DNA from 2 places in the Alteromonas gilva genome. Region 2 is predicted to be linked to the other one. Evidence: riboswitches for the same ligand, from Rfam matches in the RefSeq annotation. Region 2 holds a riboswitch; the other holds the start of a gene.
What was found. Region 2 has a riboswitch for thiamine pyrophosphate ahead of thiC (phosphomethylpyrimidine synthase ThiC). Riboswitches for the same ligand answer to the same signal wherever they lie in the genome.

Region 1 (8,804 bases), on a different contig from region 2:
CTCACTGTAATCGCCGTGCACCTGGGTACTGGTTGAACAGGTTGTGACGGTTAACCTTGGGTAATTATTCAGCCGCTCAATAAAGGCTTTGATAGGCGGAATAAACTCATTCACAAGTGGATACAACGACAGTTCAACCATGACTTGCATCATATTCTCCTAAAAGTGGTAACGTACGGTTACACCGGTTTGACGGCCATCACCAAGCTGATAATAGGGTTCGTCAAACTCATAAAAATCGCGCGGATCGTTACTAAAGCCACCAAAGCCACGGGTATAATGAGTGCGATCAAAGGCATTATTTACCCACAACGTGGCTTCCCAGTCCTGCTGTTGCCAGCTCAGCTGAGTGTGTACCAGTACGCGCGACGGTGCCGTTACATCGTGACCATCAGAAAAGCGGTAACTGTCGACATAGTCCACTTCAATATTCCAACGCAAGGTGTCGGTAATATCAAACCGGCTAAGCATATTCGCCGTGTATTTCGGGGCCTGCGCCTGTTGCTGCTCAGTCACCTCGGTACCATCGGCCTGCACATACCCCTCAAAATACGCATCCAGATAGCCGGCGGACATATCCAGCGACCAATTATCTGCCAACTGCACGCTCACTTCGGCTTCAACACCCTGATTGGTGCCAAGATCAGCATTGGCAATGATATCGATAAACTCGGCTGAGCCATCCTCTCGATATTGCAGTTCGTAATCACTCACCTGGGTGTCCTGGCGTTTCATGACGAAGGCAGCAAGCCGCGCTGTCACATTGGGGGCAAAGCGACCTTTTACGCCTAATTCGTAATTCCAGTTATATTCTTCATCGTAAAAACGATTGGCTTCGGTGACGTTTTGGTCAGGGTTGATCCCGGCGCCTTTAAAACCACGGGAGATACTGCCGTAAAGCACCTGTTCGCCCAGTTGATAACTCAGCGCAAACTTGCCACCCAGCATGGTCGAGTCGTTGTCCCGACTAAGGCCGGCATTATCAGCATAGGAAAAGTCGTAATTTTCCAGTCGCAACGACAAGGTCGCAGTGAGCTTATCGCTGAGTTCACTGTCGAGTTCGCCATACAGGGCTTTTGTTATAGGTTGGAAGCGGCTGATAAAGTCGCCGTCGTTGTAAGTGTATTCCCGCAGTAAGTCTTCCTGGTTGTTTTTAATGCGCGCGCCAATCACCCACGACGTGGTGTCGTCGAACAATCTCAGGCTGTCATCACTTACAAACCGGACTTCAACGGTATTGGTATCAACATCACGATAATAATAGTCAGTGGAGGTATAACCCCACGGGTGGAAACCGGTGTAAGTCCAGTCTTCATCAAACCCGTAATCGATGTTGTTGCTGGCATGGGTAAAAATAAAATGCATGTCACCGCTGGCCAGTTGTGTGAGCACGTTTGCACTGAGCGCATGTGTTTGCTGGCGATCAAAGCCCGGCTCATCAGACAGGGTTTCCCGGGTGTTATCCAGTGAAAACGCATCGAAACCGTTGTCGATATCATACCAGCGGTAGTTTAACGTGAGCGTCACGTCATCACCGTACTGATATTTAGCAGCCAGTTTAACCGCCGACTCGTCGATATTATTGGTATTGTCCCGGTTTAAGTAGGTATTGCGCACGAAGCCGTCACTGCGGTTGTGCAACAATGCTCCACGAAGATGGAGATTGTCGGATACCGCAACACTTTTACCTAACTCCAGGCGGTGACTATTTTGCGTGGCTTTGCTAAACAAACCGTAGTCGGCTTGTTCGGCATCGGCCGCGGTAGACTTAATTAATACCGCTCCGGCCAGGGCTCCGGTGCCAAATACGGTAGCCTGAGGACCTCTGAATACTTCGACCTGTTGGGTATCAAACAATACCGCGGCAGCACCTAACCCGGTAAAGTCAAAATCGTCAACCATAATGCTGACCGAAGGATTTATCGGCTCGGCAAACTGGCTGCGTTCGCCAATACCACGAATCTGAATAAAGCGCCCGCGGGATGCACCGCTGGAAAAATTAACATTAGGCGCAACGCGCAGTAACGAATCTATGTGAACGGCCTGACGGTTTTGAATACGGGCATTATCAATCACCGACGCACTGGCGCTGAGCTGGTCAAGTGTACGCTGGTAAAAATCACCATAAACAGTGACTTTTTCGATGTTCTCGTCGGCACTGTCGTTTTGCTGAGCGGCAAGATTTACCGATACGCTAAGTAACGAGAGCGACAATAATGTTGTGTGTAATTTCATACTGGATCTCTTGTGCAATGATGTCCAAAAGATCCGGCTTTTAACGGCAGGTGATAAGTTCTGATGATAACCATCCCTACGCCGGTATTATCCGGATCAGGTTTAAGGGTTCCCACATGTTGGATCTCAGCCGCTGACGGCACCCCTTGGTAAACGCATATAGAATGCGAGGTGGAGTCTACCAAGACTTATCTGAATTGCAACAGCAATAACCTGCAGAGAATTTACTGAACAGAAATAAAAATGCCCACCAGGATGCGGTGGGCACTGCTTTTGCGCTCCCGGATTAAGAGCGGTTTACCGACCGGTGGTGACGACACCAGTCTTCATGGCAATGGTAGGATACAACTAACGTTACAGCGGTTGAAGCGTCAGTTCCAGCCAGTGCCATAGCTGTTAACGACAGTTAATGTAACGCTGTGCAGCTATCACTGCTAGGACACATTTGGTAAAACTATAGGACAATTTTGTATCCCAAGGCTTAACAGTTGGGGAAATTTAAGTATGATGGCTATGAAACGGGACTTGGATATAAACACTCAGTTATGTCAGTAACTTACACTGGAACGTTCTGGTCGGGAGTAAGCCGTGCACTGCTCTCATTGCGTCGCGATAAACATTTACCTACGCCAGCAGAGCAGGAAACGCTTAAGGCACTGAGCGACATAGAATCCAGTAACTACCCCATTGAACAGCTCAACGACCTGCTCAGCAAACTGTTTTTGTGCGAGGTACCCGAGCACATAGGCCAGTCAATTCTCGGCTATTTTGATTTTACCCGAATGGGCACGATTCACTGCTATGTATCGATGGCCAGGGATATCAGTGCCGCACTGGATGGACTAACTCAGTTTAACAGCCCCTTATTTGACGCCTCAGAGACCTTTACCGTCGAACAAAGTGATACGGCAGTCAAACTCATTATTACTGCTCACTACCTGGCAGAAATGGAGCCACCAATTGTGGCTTTTCTGCTGGCGTTATTCAGGCACATTGCCGGGCGCGAATTCGATTTTATCGCCATTGAAACCAAATATGCGCATCACTGGTGGCCTCTTGCACCGGTTAGCAAAGCAACACTGACTCACCATTCGCGTGCCCTGGTTGTTACCTTCGCGCCGCAATGGCTTAACCGTCCCTCATACTTTTATAGCCCTAAATTACAGAGTATCCTGGTAAAAAACCTGCAGCATCATTCACCATCCAATTTTAAACATGAACTGCTGCAAGTGTTTCGACAGTTTCCAGCGCCGGCTAAAATTCGTGCCGAAGCGGTGGCCGATGCCATGGGGTTAACTGAATCGGTATTTCGGCGCAAGCTGCGTGACGAAAAGCTCTCATTCAGCGCTTTGTTAAAATCGCATATTCATGAACAGAGTGTCAGCCAGCTACTGCGTGGCACCAGGATTGACCACTTATCTGAGCAACTGGGCTTTTCAGACCGCCGTTCCTTTGATCGGAGCTTTAAAGAATTTACTGGCGTGAGCCCTGCCCAACTGCGACAAATCGGCAGCCGTCTGCGCTTTCAGCGGGGTAATCAGGCATTAACTGAGATTACCGAGAACCTGCCACCTCTGCCCGAAACCATAACAGAGATCATCAATTTGTCGGAGCAACAGCTCGGGGTCGACAAACTGGTAACACTTATCTCCGCTGATCCGGTTTTTCGTGCCCACGTTATGGGGAAAGCCAGCCGCGCATTATATGGCAATATTCCGGGCTCGCTGGAACAGGCCATCGGTCGTAATCTTGGGGTCAGTAACGTGAAATACCTGGCGGTATTATTTGCTGCCCAACAGTATCTCACTGTGCAAAGCGTTCATCCGAACGTGCCGGGCATGATTGATGCCATGTTATTGAGTCACGCACTATTTGAGCGCACTTTTGCAAGCGAATACAGTGCAGAAGACAACGCCCTGATTGCGCAGCTTCTATTGTTCGGACCGCTGGCATTGTTACTCATTTTTCACACCGAGCATCTCGACGCTAAAGATTTTTTAGCCGCCTGGCAGCAAAGTGGGTCTTTTAACGACTTTATCCATTGTCTTACCAACGAATACAATCTTTGCCTTTATGGCGCATCCACCCTGATGCTGATCAGGTGGGGCTTTACCTCCAATGTCAACCAGTCGCTCTGGCGGCTTTGCCAGGACCGGGATTCAAAAGTCAGCCAACGCATTAAATTCTGCCACAGCCTGGCGTTTGATAAACTTTGCTTTAATCAAAATACCGGAACACTGCAAACAGACGAATCGCTGTTTAGTGCGCAACAAGCCACAACGGCTGAGGATTTATTGAACAACTGGTAATTCGGGCATTTACTTATCTGACGCGTCCATTGATTCATTGTACTTTCTTTTCAGGTACTTATCGCTGGCGCTTAATTCTCTTTGAAATCATAAAAACGACAATCGGCACGGAGAGCCAAAGCATTACTAATGCTTAACTGACTGATTATACTGAAGACCCCAACCAGCACCGACAATTAACGAATCCAAGTTGATTTTCATCCTGAGAATATTTTCTTAAACGCACGCAATCCCTCAGCTGTACTTCAGCAAACACTACGAATACTGACTCCACCCTATTACTGTTACTCCGTATTGTTAAGCGGTCTGAGTTTCGCAAAGATATGACTATCAAAGTACTGACCATTTTTAAAGATAGCTTTTTGCAGTACCGCTTCCTGTGTAAAGCCGGATTTTAAAAGTAACCGCATTGACGCAATATTGCCCGAAAATACCGTTGCAAATAAACGCACTATGTCTGTGCCTGAAAACACCACATCGGTGATTTGCTGAATGGCAGACCCTGCAATGCCCTTGCGCCAATACTCTCGTGCTATCCAGGACCCGATTTCACCTGATTTCTGATATTCATAATCTCCACGTGTTACACCAATGCACCCGACGAGCTGGCCATCAACGGAAATCGCTTTGGTTAAGTCACCACGGCTTCCCTCCTCTACCCACCAAAGCGCATCTTCTGTGGTATAGGGAAAAGGAATTTTGGGCGACAGAAACTGGGTAACGGCCGCGTCGTTAAGAATGGTAACCAGATTACCCATATCATTTTGGGTAAAGTCCCGAAGAGCAATCATTGAAGTCCCTTGATTATCATTAGATTTTATCTATGTTGCTGTTGTATTTTTTGCAGGTCTGCTTGGTTAAGCTTATCGCCCAAGCACTTATATGCCGTTTTCAGCAAACGCCTGGGCGGTCTGCTCTGCCAACGACTCCAGGGTTTTGCCATGGGCGACGGGCAGACGACTGGAGGGATCAAGTTTCACAAAAACAATATCGTCGGCTAAACAAATCGATTTTTTGGTGGCTTTATTACGTACCAGACAGCTGACTGTTATGGAGGTTTTACCTACCGCTTTGGTGGCTAGTCCAAACTCCACAATATCGCCCTGCATCGCCGGCGACTCAAAGGTAATTGCGCCAATATGTTTGGTTACCAGACAATTGGTTTCCAACTGACATATTGCATAGATTGCGGCTTCTTCGTCTATCCATTGCAGCAAACGCCCGCCAAATAAAGAGTGGGCGTAGTTTAAATCGTTCGGCATAACCAGTCGGCGGGTCAAAAATCTCATTGCACTCATGTGTTCCAGGGTTAACTTATTGACAGGATGCTATTTTAAGAGAATTTTAATTGTGATGCGCCATTGATTACGACATTTTTGCTAATCATTGGTACCCAACGACAAATTCGTTACACTAAGGTCATATTTTCCGGGTCACTGGTATCGTGAACAACTTCCAAGAAAAATTAAAGGGCTGGCTGTGGCAGCGCCAACAAGACCAATCCCATCGCCAATTATTAGTGGTTTCTGGCAGTCAGACCTTCTGTCGCAGTGTGTTAAGCACGCTGACCGAAGAATACCCAAAAAGCGCAACAACGTTGCTTGGCCGTTCATTATACTCTTTTAGTAAAGCACAGGAGCTCAAGCGCTACCGCCATTTGCTGGGCAGTGAATGTCAACTCGCCATATATGATGCCTTTGATGCGTTGCGCCCCAATGCGGTATTAGCCCTGGCCGGCACGGTTGCTCGTGGTGGCTTAATGGTTATATGCTGCCCGCCGTTGACACAATGGGCCGGGTATCAGGAGCAAACCTCAGGGCATTATCTCAGTTACGGCGAAACCTGCCTGACCAGCCCCCTCCGCCAATACCTCGCGGCTGAATTTAAACACGGCAAAAGTGTTGCGCTTTACAGCGAAGACGGTGAGCTATCGTTGCCCCTTGGGACGTTTGCCTGTGCCCCGGCAGGCGTTCGCCCACCGGCGCCCTTTGCGACCGAAGATCAGCATAGGATCTTTAGTCAAATAGCCGCCAGACTGAACGGCCTGAGGTGTGCACTTATTACCGCGCATAGAGGACGAGGCAAATCTACCCTGATGGGTATGGTGGCCGGCCAATCACTGTTAAACAACACGCCGGTAATCGTTACCAGTCGCCATGAATCAGCAGCCGAAATGGTGTTTAAGGGGCTGGCACTCACCTGCCCTGATATTGTACAAATCGCCCCACAGCAATACAGTTATAACGGCGTACTGTGCAGTTGGCTGCCACTTGATCACCCTTCCCTGAATAATCCGGATAACCATCTGGTTATCATCGATGAAGCTGCAGCAACACCTATACCGCAGTTAAAACAGCTCTGCAGTGCTGCTTCAAGGGTTCTGCTGAGCACTACAATGATAGGTTATGAGGGCTCAGGCCGGGGCTTTATTACTCGTTTTATCCCATGGCTGACTAATCAATACGACGCCCTGGCCCATTACAGCTTACAAACTCCGGTACGCTGGTTTGCCGGCGATCCGCTGGAACACTTTTGGCACAGCGCTTTTGGTCTCAATACCGCCGAAGGGCCGCTAGCGCAGATAAACCAACCGAACTCTCCCCTGGCACATAACCGGGTCAGGATTAACACAGTTGACCGTTCCTCACTTGTCGTCGAGCACAAAGAGCAAATATTAGGCTTATTAATGCAAGCCCATTACCAGACCACAGCCGATGAACTGGTGAGATTAACCGATAGCCCCAACCAGCATACGCTCACAGCCACGAGCAGAGGTACAGTCATCGGCGTGCTGCATTATCAGTTAGAAGGCAGCCACTATCTTAAGCCGGTTGCTGACGCTGTTGCTTCAGGAACCCGGCGCGTTAACGGGCATCTTTCGGCACAAGCCTTGGCCCTGCTTGTTGCGGATCCACAGTTTGCTACATTCAGTTACTGGCGCATTAACCGCATTGCGGTGCTTCCCTCATACCGGCGCAAAGGCGTGGGCAGGAAGCTCGTTGAAGCACTTAAGGCGATGGCGAAAGCAGCCAACATAGATGGCATCACTACGTCATTTGGCACCACCGATGAACTTGTCTGCTTTTGGCAGCGACAACAGTTTGTAGCAGTAAAACCAGGCTTAAAAAAAGACGCTGCCAGCGGAGAGTACAGTTTACTCATGCTAAGGCCAATTTCCGAAGCCTTGTCTGCGCATAGTGCATTGATTGATTATCGCTACGGACAAGAATTAAAGCTGCACCCTGCCCCAAAATCGTTTGCCCGTTATGTCGTCAAACCCTTAAGCGATAAGGCCATTACCGATGCTTGTAATCACAGGATCCTTACCGCACTGGTAGACAAACACAGAAGCATTCAGCACAGTAATGCGGCCGTAGCCTGGCTACTCACGCAAATTGAGTCAGAATCGATACCACCGGGTTTACAGGTGAGTTACGAGGTACTTAGCCACTATATTGCAATGCTTAACACGCCCAAAATGTTCATCCAACGCTATACACTTAACGGTAAACGCGCGGCAGAAGACTACGTCGTAGAACATCTCACGCGCCTCTATCAGCACACGGATTAACGTCCTGCGTTGCTGCGCGCCTTGGCAGTTATAAGCCTGTATCACGGACATTTAATATCTGAAGATTATTCAGGTTGCCTAAAAAACCCGTTATTGCAGTGGTCTTACCAAACCGGTTAGCTGATTTTAAACAGATTGGAGACAGTGTTTTAAAAGGCATTAAAAAAGCGCCGCAAGGCGCTTTTTAAGTGGTTAAATTGATACCAGAAATACTAGATATTAATACCACGGTTTTTAGCTTTTTGCTTGATGTAAGGTTCCCACGCATTTGCGTTACGACGCAAGCTTCGGTCCTTTTTAGCTTCCTGAATATGCACATACGCTTGTTTAAAGTCGCCAGCATAAAAGTTAGCTTCCATCAGGCTGAAGTGAACCTTTGCAGGATCTTCAACGCCACGGTCAAGGGCATTCTTCAACGCTGTAATCGCACCTTTGTAGTCTTCTGCTGTTAACAACAGAACACCTTGCTTGCGATAGTACTCAGGGTCAGATGAGAGTTTAGCAGCTTGCTCGTAATACTTGGCAGCTTTCTCATACTCCAGAGCCTGGTGATAACTGTTCGCAACCGATGCTAAATTATCGGCATTACGCTCGATTCTGCCATTCTCGATATTCTCAGCCAAAAACTCGGCTGACTTGAATGGCATATCGTTTGTCGCGTACAGCTGTGACAGCATTTTCAGCAGGTT
Region 2 (8,804 bases):
CTGCACACCCCACCTCTTCTAACCGCTTACATAACACCGGATCTGCCGGGCAGTAAGGTAGTACTACGAAGCCTTTTTTAACCAGGACCTCCGCAGCATGTAAAGTTTCTACCGGATCGGGCAATAAGTAGCGCTGATCAGGGTGAATTTCCAGCTTCAGCCAGTTTGTTTGCAGCGCTTCCCGGGCGAGTTCGGCGGCAAATACCGCCTCTTCAGCATTACGTGCCCCTGAGGTGTTAGGCAGCAGCTGCACACCAAGTGCTTGTAAAGGCTCCAGCAACTGATCCTGGCGTCTGTGTACATCAATACGCTTCATGGCCAGCGTCGCTAGCTGACTGCCGCTGGCGGCTATCGCGTTTTGCATGACACTGGCACTGGCGAATTTACCCGTACCGGTAAATAGCCGCGATGAAAAAGTCTTATCCGCTATAGTAAGCATTTACTATTATCCTCCTGCTACGACACTGAATAGGGTGATAGAGTCGTTCGCCTGCAGTGCGTAGTCATCCCAGCGCTGGCGATTAACCACCTGTTGGTTAACCGCCGCAGCAATCCCCTGGCTCGGCAGCTCAAGTTGCGTAATGAGGTCGGCCAGGTGTGTGTGCGGCGATACTGTTACGGGCTCGTCATTGACAATTACTTGCATCAGGCTTCTCCACAGACAGAACAGCCAGCCAACGCTGGCACGCTAAAGGTACGCCAGTCGGCGGTTAAGGCGTTGTATAACATCAGCATTCCCCATTGGGTGTTGCCCATCTTAAGTAAAAATAACAATGCGTTAAGGGCTTGCATAACCCCTAACACACCCACTACCGGGCCAAGAATTCCCTGCTCAAGGCAGTTGTTAACCGGGCCTTGCTCTGGTGTGTACAAACATTGGTAACAGCCGTGCCCGTGTTTAGGGTGCAGCATGAGCAGCTGCCCCGCTACGCCGCTGGCCGCTGCGACTATCAGTGGGGTACCTGTGGCGTAGCAGGCCGCATTAATGTGCTGGCGGGTTTGCATGTTATCGCTGCAATCGAGCACGATATCGGCGTCGCGAATAAGCGCTTTGCCGTTAGTGTCAGTAAAACGGCTGACGTGAGGCTCAAGGTTAATCGCAGAGTTGCGTTGCCTGAGCATCGCAGCCGCTGCCTCCACTTTAAAAAGGCCCACATCCTGCTCGGTATAGAGCTGCTGACGCGGTAGGTTACTCAGCGCTACCTCATCATCATCGACCAAACGCAAGGTACCCACGCCGGCGCCGGCCAGATACGCAGCGCTGGCACACCCTAACCCCCCAAGACCAATAATAACCACATGGCGCAACCCGAGATCGGCTTGCTTGCTGTCGTCCATCCCTTCAACCAGCAATTGCCGGCTGTAGCGTGTGTATTCATTGTTAGTCAACATAAGGGTGTGCCTCCTGCAACGCCCGCGCTGCGCCAAGCGGTTCGCCTGCGGCGCTGATGGCTGTCACCACCGCAATGCCACTCACACCGGTGTTCGCAACCGGCTGAATACGCGCCTGGTTGATACCGCCAATCGCTACCGTGGGAATACCACCGAGCAATGCCACGTATTTAGCCAGATTCGACAGCCCCTGGGGATTAGACGGCATCACTTTGGTTTGCGTTGCAAAAATATGCCCCAGCGCGATATAGGAAGGATTCAGCCGTCGTACACGCTGAATTTCTGCATAGCCATGGGTAGACACTCCCAGTCGCAGTCCGGCTTGTGCGATAGCGGTTAGGTCAGCCGTGGCAAGATCTTCCTGTCCCAAATGCACGCCATAGGCCCCATACTCAATGGCAAGTTGCCAGTAGTCGTTAATAAAAAGGCGGGTTTTATAACTACTGGCCAGCGCGACAGCGCGTTGAATTTGTGTGGCTAAATCCGCGCCCGGTGTTTTAATACGCAGTTGGATGATGGCAAATCCCAGGGGTAATAACCGTTCTAACCAACTGAGGCTATCGACCACCGGATATATTCCCAGTTGCTCGCACGCAAGCGGCGCAAAAGCCGGGCCGGTATAGTGCGAGCAATTGTCTTCATCACCAAAGGATGCCATCGGGAAATACTCCTCATGAGCAGGCCAGCCCGTGCGCGCCAGAGGCCCGGAGCCGCGGCCTGCCGCGTAGCCCTCCTCAAGCCCGGCATTGACATAGGCTTTTGCAATACACACCGCATCCTGTATTTGATAGCCCAGTGCCATGGATGCACCAATGGCACTGGCTAGCGTACAACCGGTACCGTGGGTGTGCGCTACATCAAGGTAGCTACTGGAAAATACCCAGCAGTCATCCGCTCTCACCAGCTTGTCGCTCGCGCAATGAGCTTGCTGGTTGCCACCGGTAACCAGCAAAGCCGGGGCGTGGCCGTGCATCGCCGCTAACACCCGTTGTTCAGCGTGCTGCGAACTGTTGAGCGTTAACACCACGCTCACCGCATCGGCCAGCGCGGCCAGTTCGCCATGATTGGGGGTACACACGTCAACAACGCTTAATAGCGACACGATGCCCCGGGGCGAAATCCAGCCCAGGGCATCGCCGGTACTGGCTACCTGTACCGGATCCCATATCACCTTTACGCTGGCATGTTGACGCCTGACCTGCTGAATCACCGCTACCACGGCATCAACCTGTTCGTCATCGCACAGCAGGCCTATTTTAATGGCCTGCGGAGCAATATCAGCCAGTAGTGTTTGGCCCTGATCAACAATGGTCTCACTGCTTACCGTATCAACCGTATTCACCCGCAGCGAGTTTTGGGCGGTCACCGCAGTCACTATAGTGCAGCCATGAACACCGAGGTCGTACAGAGTGAGCAAGTCAGCCTGTACACCTGCACCGCCACCACTGTCTGAGCCTCCTATGCACCACACCGCCGGACGGTGCTTAGTGACCATCGCTGTCGTCTCCCCGCAACTGTGCACTGGTTTGCGGATGATAAAGTTGGGCGCCGCGCGCTTTAAACTTTTGCGACATGGCCTGCATGCCCTCCTCAGCATCTGCCACAGTCACTGCCATCGCTTCATTTTTGGCCGCGACTTCCCGTACTTCGTGAGAGATTTTCATCGAGCAGAACTTAGGCCCGCACATAGAGCAAAAATGCGCCACTTTGCCCGACGCCTGGGGTAAGGTTTCATCGTGATAGGCCCGCGCGGTATCCGGATCGAGCGCCAAATTAAACTGATCTTCCCAACGAAACTCAAAACGCGCCTTCGACATGGCATTATCGCGAATTTGCGCACCGGGGTGGCCTTTTGCCAGATCGGCCGCATGGGCGGCGATTTTGTATGTGATAAGCCCTTGCTTAACATCGTCTTTATTAGGCAAACCCAGGTGTTCTTTAGGCGTCACATAACACAGCATGGCGCAACCAAACCAACCAATCATGGCGGCGCCGATCCCGGAGGTAAAGTGATCATAACCTGGTGCAATGTCGGTTGTTAGCGGCCCAAGCGTATAAAACGGCGCACCGTGGCAATGCTCAAGTTGTTCCTCCATGTTGGCTTTAATCATATGCATTGGCACATGACCGGGGCCTTCAATCATTACCTGCACGTCGTATTCCCAGGCGATCTTGGTAAGTTCCCCGAGGGTATGCAACTCGGCAAACTGTGCTTCGTCATTGGCATCGGCCACAGAGCCAGGGCGCAGGCCATCGCCAAGACTCAACGACACATCATAAGCCGCGCAGATTTCACAAATCTCACGAAAATGCTCATACAAAAAGCTTTCTTTATGATGGCTCAAACACCACTTGGCCATAATAGAGCCGCCCCGCGACACAATGCCCGTGACCCGCTTGGCCGTCATCGGTACATAGCGCAGCAACACGCCCGCGTGAATGGTGAAATAGTCCACGCCCTGCTCGGCTTGTTCGATCAGCGTGTCGCGAAACACCTGCCAGTTGAGATCTTCTGCCACCCCATTGACCTTTTCCAGTGCCTGATAGATAGGCACCGTACCCAGCGGCACCGGACTGTTACGCAGCAACCACTCACGGGTTTCATGAATATTGCGGCCGGTAGACAGATCCATAATGGTGTCAGCTCCCCAACGGGTTGACCACACCAGCTTTTCGACTTCTTCCTCAATCGATGAGGTCACCGCCGAATTACCAATGTTGGCGTTGATTTTGACCAGAAAGTTGCGGCCAATGATCATTGGCTCAGATTCAGGGTGGTTGATATTGGCCGGAATAATGGCACGCCCGGCGGCCACTTCCTGACGAACAAATTCAGCGGTAATTTGTTCAGGCAATTGAGCGCCAAAGGTTTCACCGCGGTGCTGCTGGCGCAGTACGTCGTCTTTTACCTCAGCACGGCCCATGTTTTCACGGATCGCTATAAATTCCATTTCAGGGGTAATAATACCGCGCCGCGCGTAGTGCAGTTGGGTAACGCACTGCCCGGCTCTGGCCTGACGAATTTTACGATTTACCGCCATGCGCAGTGCTCTGGACTGCTCGTCATCGTCACGCTGGCGGGTAAAATCCGATGACGGTATATCTACCGTAAGTGAGTCTTCACGTTCATCAATCCACTCATTACGTATGGGAGACAGGCCTTTGTGCACGTCAATGGTTTGATCCGGATCGCCATAGGGGCCTGAGGTATCGTAAATAGGAATAGGCTCGTTAGGCTGATACACCGGTTGCTGGCGGTCGCCGCCAATCAAGCTATCGGTTTGCATAATCATGCGCATTGGTACCTGAATATCAGGCCGACTACCAGATAAGTACACCCGCTGTGAGCCGGGGTAACACTGGCCGCTTAAATGTTGAATGAACTGTTGCGCTTGTTCGCGCTGTTGACGTCGCGTTGACATAGCATTAATCCTTGTTGTGAAGGTGGAAAATGCTTGTCAGGAGTGTTTAAAAAGACCATCACAAAATGCTGATAAAGCTGGCTGACACGTCGGTGTCAGTGCGCAATAAATAATAGTGATGTTGCCTTGTTCCCTTCGCAGGTATTAGCCTGATCAGGTTCAACGGATCCCGCTTTATGCGGTCTCAGCTTGCATTACATCTGGGTAATGCGAAGCACTCCGACAAGTGAAAATCGGCAACAACATGGCTGTTGCCGAGTACGTAACTGCCACCGAGTATAGGAGATTGTTCGCCATTCATCAACCCATCGCCGGACACCAGGTTAAAGGTTCAGGTTTCGCTTTGCGGCAACGGGAATTCACCAAATCGTCACTTTTCGATGGAATCATAACGGCAACACTACCCAAATAGCTGAATGTGCGTACAATGAGCGCTTTGCCACATCGACGATGGAATTATGTTAACCAATTCTGATAGTTATCACGATATTCGCCCCTATAACGACAGCGAAGTACCTGCCGCTATTGAGCGTCTGATCAACGATCAGGCGTTTATCGATGCCATTGTCAGTCATCGTTTTGAGCGTAGCCCAAAATGGCTGTCGTCACTGCTCGGTCCTTTTGTGAAAATACTGTTGCGTATTAAGTGGCGTAAGTTTAAATCCGTAGCGCATATTCAGGACGAAGTGGGCCGGTTTATGGAAACACTGTTGCAGCGCACCAGCGACGGCGTCACGGTAAAAGGCCTGGATAAACTCGACCCCACAAAGGCCTATATTTTTATTTCCAATCACCGCGATATCGCGATGGATCCGGCGCTGGTAAACTTTGCTTTGCACAGCGCCGGCCATAATACTGCGCTCATTGCCTTTGGTGATAACCTGCTCAAAAAGCCCAGCGCCACCGAACTTATGAAACTCAATAAAGGGTTTGTGGTAAAGCGCTCAGCCAAAAAGCCCCGTGAACTGCTCAAAGCCCTCACCCAACTGTCTAACTTTATTAAAGATGCATTGCAGAGCAATCAGTCTGTCTGGATAGCTCAGCGGGAAGGCCGCGCCAAAGACGGCATGGACTTTACCGATCCGGCCATATTAAAGATGTTTTACATGGCGGGTAAACAGCAAAAACTTGAGTTTGCGGACTATATGAAGTCTCTTAACATTGTGCCGGTTGCCATCGCCTACGAAAACGATCCCTGTGATATCGCCAAAGCCAATGAGCTTTATCAGGTAAACCACCACGGTCAGTACAATAAAACCGAATTTGAAGATATCGACAGTATTGTCAAAGGCATTGTTGGCCACAAAGGCCGCCTGACGGTGACTTTCGGCAGTGTCATCGACGATGATTTTACAACGCCTGCTGAACTGGCCAGCCAAATTGATGCGCAAATTCATCGCAATTATCAGCTTTATCCTATCAACTACCTTGCGGCTAACCAGCAGCACGGCGAAATTACTGCTGAGTGCCGCGCGCGTCTTGACGATAAGCTGAGCCAACTGCCGGCCGAGGCACATCCGTATTTGCTGGCGAATTATGCCAACCCGGTTAACAATGCACGCTAGTGTTTACTGCTGGCGACTTACCGCTTAGCCGGTTTGCATATTGTGCAAGTGGTACGACCACAAAAGCTTTGCTACTATCATTGCCCACGTAAAAAGCGAAGCCGTGGCGTTTATGCGGGTCCATGAGTTAAAAGGCTACATCGAAAATATTTATCTGGTAGAGGAGCCAACCGGTTTATTGTTGCTGGATGGCTGTAGTCGCGCTGATGTTGATAAAGTGTGCACTTACATTACCCGGACACTGCGCCGCCCCTTATCCGATTTAACGCTTATCGTGGTTACGCATATGCATCCTGATCATGCCGGGGGTGCCGTGTTGTTGCAGCGCAAAACCGGCGCTCAGATTGCCAGCCATCCCATGGCTCAACACTGGTATAAAGGTCTGGCAGGTCGCACGGCTCACCTTATTGATGTGGCACTGACCTGGTGGGTAGCAGCACGGCTGGGTAAACCCAGGGCACATATCTGGTATCACCCGGTGTTAGTACCTGATATTACATTGCAGGACAAACAGCGCTTACCGGGATTCGCCGACTGGCAGGTGCTGTATACGCCGGGCCACACCAACCATGACCTGTCGCTATTGCACCGGCCAACGCAGCAGTTGTACATTGCCGATCTGATTGTATCGGTAAAAAAACAGCTCACCGCCCCCTACCCGGTGTGTCATCCTAATCAATACAAACGCTCACTCGCGCGGATCAAACAAATCAGCCCCTCCAGGGTGTACAGTGCCCATGTACGGCCACTCGATGGTCGCTATATTGACTATGACGCGCTGATGTCGCAGGCGCCGGCGTTACCTAAAAATCACTGGCACTCTGCTAAAAACCGTATTGGCCGCGTATTTGGACGACGCAGCACTCAACATTAATGCCTAACCTTACTGCGACATAAATTCGTTGATAGCACCAACCAGCGTCTCATTAAAGCGCCTGGCCAGGTCAGTTTGTGGTGCCACCGACTCAAAGGCATGAAAGGCGCCGGCGACTACATTTAACCGGGTGGAAACACCATCATTTATCAGGCGCTGGGCGTAGTTGATATTTTCATTAACGAACAAATCCAACTCGCCAACACCAATGTAGGTCGGCGGCAAACCCGCTAATGATGCGGCCCGCGCTGCAACATGATGAGCGGGTACTCTAGAACTGCCGGGCGTTTTATTCAGAAAAGCCTGCCAGCCGTACTGGTTTTGTTCGGCTGTCCACAAATACCGGCCGTGATGTGCCGGCGGCACTATGCTACTACCGGTGCGGTCATCCAGCATAGGATATAACAATAGCTGACAGGCCAGTTGATACTGCTGCTTTTGCACCACCTGTTGCGCCATTAGCGCGGCATGACCACCACCGGCGCTTACGCCCAATAAACCAATTTTACCTTTATCGATACCCAGCGTATTCGCCTGCGCAATGGTCCATTCCAGAGCAGCATAATGTTGCGCCCGGGCTTCATCAGCGCGCACTTCCGGAGCCAAACCATACTCCACCGATACAATGACAGTATCGGTTTCCAGCGCCAGTTGTTGCAGACGGGGCAGTGAATTTTGACAATCTCCCATGACAAAACCACCACCATGAAAATGCAGCAATACCGGTTTTACAGCGCCGTCCGGCGAGGCATTAATTATCCATAGCCTGAACGCACGGTACGCGGGCTGCGCTGGCACATTGACGACGGAGTAAGGGATATCGGCAAGGGGCGTCATACCACCAAACTTAGCGCGCTTGCGATAAAAGCCTAAATTGGCGCCGCTTAATGGCGGAAATTGCCTGCTGGCTTGCAATAAGGCATTGAGTGACGGCCGCAGCTCGGGTGCAACGCTTTCATCAGATTCATTCATCATGGCTTGGTTACGGTAGCAAAATACGGTCTTTATAGTAGCTTAACCACCCCCAAATAAAAGCCTGCAATAGCACTTCACTTTATTAGTAAGTACTTACACCTATATATTTTAAAGGGGTTAAACGTGATTATTTGCTAAGTGCCAGCTCTTTTTCGGTTTTAAAGCCAAACACCTTGCGCAGCACAATGGTCGCCGGGCAAAAGCCGGTAAAACTTTGCTGAAAAAGGTTGGCGCCGATAAATACCGTCAACCAGATAAAGTGTTCATTTACGTACACGGTGAGTGCAACCGATACGAGTATCATTAACCCTGCAAATGCTGTTAAGGCCCTTTCTGCTGACATAACTGACTCCTAATAAAAATAACGAAAAGACGCATAGACATTGCTGGCGTCCCGAAACTGTGAATAAAACGTATGCGCCTCATCGCCGTAAAACCAGTTAAAGCCGCTGTTCAGCTGCCACTGATCGACTGGTGAGTAGGACGCTCTGAACCGCATGTAACCATCGCGGTCAGTGGTGGAGTGAAAATTAAACCAGTTGAGTGTTAAACTTTGCCGCAGCGTACGGTATACCA

Region 1: it holds a riboswitch for thiamine pyrophosphate, as region 2 does, so the genes downstream of both, OIK42_RS12905 (TonB-dependent receptor) here and thiC (phosphomethylpyrimidine synthase ThiC) in region 2, are expected to answer to the same signal.

The regions. Positions count from the first base shown of each region.
Region 1 is NZ_JAQQXP010000001.1:2,909,397-2,918,200, forward strand. It holds gene OIK42_RS12900 (YkoF family thiamine/hydroxymethylpyrimidine-binding protein) at 1-150, opposite strand, end outside; gene OIK42_RS12905 (TonB-dependent receptor) at 160-2,235, opposite strand; TPP riboswitch at 2,292-2,392, opposite strand; gene OIK42_RS12910 (helix-turn-helix domain-containing protein) at 2,781-4,544, shown strand; gene OIK42_RS12915 (GNAT family N-acetyltransferase) at 4,829-5,335, opposite strand; gene OIK42_RS12920 (acyl-CoA thioesterase) at 5,423-5,833, opposite strand; gene OIK42_RS12925 (GNAT family N-acetyltransferase) at 5,989-8,115, shown strand; gene OIK42_RS12930 (tetratricopeptide repeat protein) at 8,328-8,804, opposite strand, start outside.
Region 2 is NZ_JAQQXP010000002.1:245,396-254,199, reverse strand. It holds gene OIK42_RS14785 (thiazole synthase) at 1-439, opposite strand, end outside; gene thiS (sulfur carrier protein ThiS) at 446-646, opposite strand; gene OIK42_RS14775 (HesA/MoeB/ThiF family protein) at 646-1,392, opposite strand; gene thiE (thiamine phosphate synthase) at 1,382-2,887, opposite strand; gene thiC (phosphomethylpyrimidine synthase ThiC) at 2,877-4,814, opposite strand; TPP riboswitch at 4,928-5,046, opposite strand; gene OIK42_RS14760 (lysophospholipid acyltransferase family protein) at 5,273-6,379, shown strand; gene OIK42_RS14755 (MBL fold metallo-hydrolase) at 6,492-7,253, shown strand; gene OIK42_RS14750 (alpha/beta hydrolase) at 7,263-8,228, opposite strand; gene OIK42_RS14745 (YgaP family membrane protein) at 8,356-8,571, opposite strand; gene OIK42_RS14740 (hypothetical protein) at 8,581-8,804, opposite strand, start outside.